2 regions of the Simiduia sp. 21SJ11W-1 genome follow, and region 1 is predicted to be linked to the other one. Evidence: predicted binding sites of a transcription regulator. Region 1 holds the regulator's gene; the other holds the start of a gene.
What was found. Region 1 encodes LexA, which represses DNA repair genes until DNA is damaged. Its sites were predicted from a motif close to ACTGTNTNTANANACAGT; they were not measured.

Region 1 (3,296 bases):
CAACAGGCGCATAAACCGCTGGGCCGCCAAGCTGCCCTCCTCGGAACCATCGCATATGGTGGAAAACAGGCAATCGAGCAAGTCTACCGGGGTAAGCATTTCACTGCCCTTGCGCTCCACGAGCTTCACCAGCGAACGATCCAGCTCTTGGCAGAATGGCGTTAAAAAACGTGCAAACACCGCCTGAATCAGCTCCTTTTTGGAGCCAAAGTGATAATTTACCGCCGCCAGATTGACCCCTGCCGTGCTGGTAATGGTGCGCAAGGAGGTTTCGGCAAAGCCACGCTCGGCAAATAAGGCTTCTGCGGCATCCAGAATGCGGGCTACGGTATCAGGCTGGGACATGCGAACTTCTCTGGCAGGGCTTATATTATGGTTAGCGCATAAGATTGAGGGCGCCTTTCAATATCGAACATACGTTTACATGAACTGGGTGTCAAGGTGGCCGCAAGGCACCGCGCGACTACGCAATGGGAGGCCATAAATCATGCTCACACCACACACCGGGCAGTGGTACAACAACCGCGAAACCAACCAGTATTTTGAAGTTGTTGCCCTGGATCCCGATCACGCCACTATTGAAATCCAATACGCCGATGGCTCGCTAGATGAAATAGATGCCGAGCTTTGGCCAGAACTCACGCTCGCAGCCGCTGCCCCGCCAGAAGACCCAACATCAGCCTATGAAACCGGGCCTGGCTTAAAAAGCCAATGCGGCATAGATGGCGAGCACCCAATCGAGCCGCTGGACATTGAAAAGTTAGAGGCACAACCCTTTACCGGCACCGAGGCCGACGACTAGCGGCCGCCTGCAGCCAACCAAACGCAACAGCTGCCTTTAACCTATACAACGGGCGCTTGTTGCACGCCCATTGCAGAGGCCGCGTGGGCCTTGATAATGTCAGCCGCCTCTTGAGCGGTATCCACTAATTGAATCAGCTGTAAATCAGCTGCACTGATATACCCCTGCCCCGCCATGGTCGACTGCATCCAATCCAGCAGCCCCTGCCAGTAGTTGCGGTTAACCAACACAATGGGAAACGGCGACACCTTACCAGTCTGCACCAGCGTTAACGCCTCATACAGCTCATCGAGCGTGCCGAAACCGCCGGGCATAATCACAAAGCCAACGGCATGCTTCACAAACATGAACTTGCGTACAAAGAAATAACGAAATGTCAGGCTGATAGTCTGAAAAGGATTGGGCGCCTGCTCCATGGGCAAGGTGATATTCAACCCGATAGACTCCCCGCCCGCCTCTTGGGCACCCTTGTTAGCCGCCTCCATAACTCCCGGGCCACCACCGGTAATCACAGGAATACCAGCCTCCGCCAAGAGCTTACCCAACAGCTCTGCATCGGCGTAATGCGGGTGAGATTGCCGGGTGCGCGCGCTGCCGAACACTGTCACTGCGCCACGCACTTTAATAAGCTGCTCTATACCATCAACCAGCTCAGACTGAATCCGTAGCACCCGCCAGGCCTCGGGCATTTTTGCATCAAACATAAAAAACTCCTTTTACTTCAAAGAATTAGAAGCCAGAGCTCCCTTTTCAGTATAGCTATGATGCCTAAGTGCTTGCCGAATATATTTTACTGTATATAATCACAGCTACTGTATAAAAAAACAGAGCGCCCGCTCCCTGGAGACCCAATGATCAAGCTCACCGCCAGGCAACAAGAAATTCTGGATCTCATCAAACGCTGCATTGATGAAACCGGCTACCCACCTACCCGCGCTGAAATTGCACAGGAGTTGGGATTTCGCTCTGCGAATGCCGCTGAAGAACACCTGAAAGCGCTGGCCCGCAAAGGCGCCATTGAGATGGTGGCCGGCGCCTCGCGTGGTATTCGGTTGCCGGAATCTGAAACAGGCATTCCACTCATTGGGCGCGTTGCGGCAGGCAACCCCATATTGGCGGAAGAAAATATCGAAGAGTACTGTGAAATCCCGCAGAGCTTTTTTAGCCCTGCAGCAGATTACCTGCTGCGCGTAAACGGCATGAGCATGAAAGACATCGGCATTCTCGATGGCGATTTACTGGCAGTACACCGCACCACAGAAGCGCGCACCGGTGACATTGTGGTTGCCCGCATTGAAGATGAAGTTACCGTAAAGCGGCTTGAACACCGCCGCGGCAGTGCGCAACTTAAATTGCACCCGGAAAACCCCGAGTTCTCGGTTATTGAAGTTGATTTAAAGTCGCAAAATTTTGCTATTGAAGGGTTAAGTGTTGGCGTTTTACGCCGCAACTAAGCCACTTAAAAGGTATTCGGTTATGGCCATTGCACTCCAGAACAATAATTCAGCGCGCGCAGCCCTTGCTGCGCAAGAGCCCAAAACCTGCACACCCACAAGCCGCATTACCGAGCTTGTAATCCCCAAAGGTGATCAGCAGTCGATGCTGCTACCCATGATTTGCTTTCTGGGCAACAACAACCAGCGCCAATGGCTCACACTCATAAGCGTTCGCAGCTCGCAACAGCACACCTTAAAATCACAAGGCGTAAACGCTCAAACATTGCGGGTGATCCAGGCCAGCAGCCATAACGATGTGTTGTGGATGACCTGGGAGGCGCTTAGCAATGGCACAAGCCACACGGTAGTTGCAGAGCTACCCCCACAACCAAAAGATGTACTAAAAGAGCTGGAACGCGCAGCCCATGAAGGTAACAGCCGGCTCATTTTGGTCAGCCAACGAGGGCATGAGTTCGGTAATTTTGGCGGCTAGCGGCAATAGCTGTTAAGCATGCAAAGCTACGCTTTGTAAACAAGAGCTAGGCCGCTTAATACCTTTAAAAGCACACGGCTGAAGTACCCATTAAGCCTTTGGCTTATCTTTGGTTTATGTTTGCTTATGTTTGTATATGTTTGTATATGTTTGACTAGAAACTGCCCTAAGGCATCACTATTGACGCCCACGCCATACTTAGCCTACTTGCACATAAACCACAGGCTAAGTTTGACACTAACGCGAGCCATGGGCGTATAAAACAGGCACATGCACTAACCTGCCGCGATGCACTGGCTCAAGCCGCTAACAGAAAGCAGAAAAGCACCGCACGGGAATTCAGATTACAACCAGGTCTGGCAAATCCGCACACCAAACGGATCTACCGAGGGTCACGCAATACGCGCTGTTGCGCAATGCACAGCTTAGGCGGGTTTAATGCAGGGTTTTGGAAACCAGCTCCTCATCAAGCGAGCCTGCGGCCTCTTCCTGATCAGATTTTTCCATGGCCACTTCACCAGCGGCTTCCATACCCGCCTCGATCATTGCTTTGGCCACATCGTAT
Region 2 (3,296 bases), 1.2 Mb from region 1:
CGGTTGAGAACACCTGCGACTTTTTGGTCGGGATGGTGGTGTTCTTTTCAATCAGTGGTGTGGCTACACCGCCCATGGTTTCAATGCCCAGAGTCAGTGGTGACACATCCAGCAGCAGAACGTCTTTTACATCGCCAGAGAGCACGGCACCCTGAATGGCTGCACCAATGGCTACCGCTTCATCGGGGTTGACGTCTTTACGTGGCTCTTTGCCGAAGAAATCGGTGACGTATTTCTGCACCAGTGGCATACGGGTTTGACCGCCCACCAAAATTACGTCGTTGATCTCGCCCACTGAGAGGTCGGCATCGGCCAGCGCCTGCTTAACGGGCTCCATGGAACGCTTAACCAGCTCTTCAACCAAAGACTCAAGCTTCGAGCGCGTAAGCTTCACAACCAAGTGCTTGGGGCCGGTGGCATCTGCGGTGATGTACGGCAGGTTCACTTCGGTCTGCTGGCTGGAAGACAGCTCGATCTTGGCCTTTTCTGCGGCTTCTTTCAGGCGCTGCAATGCCAGCGGGTCGCTGTGCAAATCAATGCCGTTGGTTTTCTTGAACTCGTCGGCCAAGTACTCGATCAGGCGCAGGTCAAAATCTTCACCGCCCAGGAAGGTGTCGCCGTTAGTGGCCAGCACTTCAAACTGGTGCTCGCCGTCTACATCGGCAATTTCGATGATCGAGATATCAAAGGTACCGCCACCCAAATCGTATACCGCGATGGTGCGATCGCCTTTCACTTTGTCCATGCCGTAGGCCAGTGCTGCCGCCGTTGGCTCGTTGATAATGCGCTTAACTTCAAGGCCTGCGATCTTGCCGGCATCTTTGGTGGCCTGACGCTGGGAATCGTTGAAGTAGGCCGGTACGGTAATTACCGCCTCGGTCACTGTTTCGCCCAGGTAATCCTCGGCGGTTTTCTTCATTTTCTTCAGCACTTCGGCAGAAATTTGTGGCGGCGCCTTGCGATCGCCTTTCACTTCTACCCAGGCATCGCCATTGTCTGCACCCACAATTTTGTAGGGCACCATTTTGATGTCTTTTTGCACAACATCGTCGGTGAACTTGCGGCCAATCAGGCGCTTCACCGCGAACAGGGTGTTGTGGGGGTTGGTGACTGCCTGACGCTTGGCGCTCTGGCCCACCAGTACCTCACCGTCATCGGTAAAGGCCACGATGGAGGGCGTAGTGCGATCGCCTTCAGCGTTTTCGATCACGCGCGTTTTCTCGCCGTCAAGTACAGACACACAAGAGTTGGTCGTACCCAGGTCGATACCGATGATTTTACCCATGAAATTTCTCCAATTACTTAATCGTAAAATTCTTTAATGCGTTTCGGTGGCCAGCCACCGCTGTTCAATTTGTCTTGGTTTCGCGATGCGCTTGGCGCTATCGGCTACTTGCTGTGTATATTGGCGCATTTGGCGGGTTTTCAACCCCTGTACGCCAATTTATCGCCCTTATTCGGGCGCTTTGGCCACCACCACCATGGCCGGGCGCACCAAGCGACCATGCAGGGTGTACCCCTTCTGGAACACATCCATCACCGTGTTGGGCTCAACCTCGGGGTTGGGCACCATGGTCATGGCCTGATGGAACTCGGGATCAAAGGGCTCGCCCTTAGGATCTATTTGCTCCACCTTGTGGCGCTTCAAACCGTCGATGAGTGATTTGAGCGTGAGCTCCAGGCCTTCGGTGACAGACTTGAACTGCTCGTCGGCGCCTTCCACCGAGGCCAGCGCGCGCTCCAGGTTGTCTGCCACTACCAGCATGTCAGACACAATCTTCTCCTGGCCGAATTTGTGGGCTTTCTCCACATCGGCTTCCGCCCGGCGACGAATATTCTGCGCCTCGGCTGCTGCGCGCAGGGTGTTTTCCTTGGCTTGCTGCAATTCGGCCTCAAGCTCGGCAATGCGCGCCTCAAGGCCCGCGGGCTCAGCAGCTTCTGCACCTTCGGGATTGGCCTCTGCCTGGGCCTCGGGCGCCTCGTCTAGGGGTTCTACCTGTGGATTTTCTTGCTCGGTGGTCACTGTGGGTTGCTCCATCTCAATGTCTTCAATGGCGAGGGCTCGCCTTATAACAATGCAGCCTATATGGGGCCGCGCCAGAGACATTCAAGGGAAATTTACTCAAGGGATTGCATACAGTGAATTTTACTGTATAAATACACAGCAAAAGAACCTAGGAGCCAGCCATGCTCACACACCTCAGCATTCACAACTTCACCCTGGTAGAACACCTGGAGCTGGAGTTAGACCAAGGCCTCACCGCCATTACCGGCGAAACCGGAGCCGGCAAATCGCTGCTACTGGATGCACTGGGCATGGCGCTGGGCGACAAGGCCGATGCCGATAAGGTGCGCGCAGGCTGCGACCGTGCCGACATTTCCGCCACCTTTGATTTAAGCCAGCTGAGCAAGGCCTGCAAGTGGCTGAAGGCCCACGAACTAGAGGCCGAAAGTGAGTGCATACTACGCCGCACAGTGAGCGCTGATGGCCGCTCGCGGGCCTACATCAACGGGCAATCTGCCACCCTTACCCAGCTGCGCAGCCTCGGCGAGCTGTTGATCGACATCCACAGCCAACACGCCCACCAGCGGCTCTTGAAGAAAGACCATCAGCGCGCGCTCATCGACCTCTACGGTGGCCACACCAGCCTCTACCAGGCCGTAAAGCAGGCTTGGCAAAGTTGGCAGGCGCTCGCCACGCAGCTGCAAGAACGCCAGCAAAACGATGCCGAAATATCCGCCCGCACCCAATTGTTGCGCTATCAGGTTGAAGAACTCGACCAGCTGGCACTGCAACCCCAAGAGCTGGACGCCCTGGAAGCCGAGCACCGCCAGCTGGCCAATGCAGAATCTGTGATGGAGGCAAGCCAGCAGCTGGCAAACCTCTGCAATGACGATGAGCAAGGCCTGCTGGAAGGGCTAAACAAGGGGTTGCAGCTGCTAAAAAGCCTGCCCGATAAAAGCGAGCAGCTGCAAGAGGCCGAACAACTGCTGGTTACCGCACAGATTCAAATAGAAGAGGCCAGCCGCGCCATCGACCACCACATAGACAGCTTCGATGCCGACCCGCAGCGCCTGCAATGGCTGGAGCAGCGGCTGGACGCCATCTATCAGATTGCCAGAAAACACCGGGTGAGCCCGCAGGAGCTGTGCGATTTGCACCAGTCTCTGGCTATGGAGCTGGCGAAACTGGCCGGTAGCGATATCGACCTGGATCAACTGGCGGCAGATACCCAAAACGCGGAAGCCGGCTACCGCAAACTCGCCCTCGAACTCGGCCAGCAACGCCGCCAGGC

Region 2: recN (DNA repair protein RecN) is a predicted target of LexA. The motif match lies at 2,149-2,166, and genes of this name have one in related genera.

The regions. Positions count from the first base shown of each region.
Region 1 covers NZ_CP090959.1:1,727,352-1,730,647, reverse strand. Annotated here, with positions in the region: gene L1F30_RS07590 (TetR/AcrR family transcriptional regulator) at 1-345, opposite strand, end outside; gene L1F30_RS07585 (DUF6763 family protein) at 488-802, shown strand; gene L1F30_RS07580 (TIGR00730 family Rossman fold protein) at 844-1,506, opposite strand; gene lexA (transcriptional repressor LexA) at 1,654-2,256, shown strand; gene L1F30_RS07570 (hypothetical protein) at 2,279-2,731, shown strand; gene L1F30_RS07565 (hypothetical protein) at 3,167-3,296, opposite strand, start outside.
Region 2 covers NZ_CP090959.1:2,928,072-2,931,367, forward strand. Annotated here, with positions in the region: gene dnaK (molecular chaperone DnaK) at 1-1,285, opposite strand, end outside; gene grpE (nucleotide exchange factor GrpE) at 1,454-2,038, opposite strand; gene recN (DNA repair protein RecN) at 2,188-3,296, shown strand, end outside.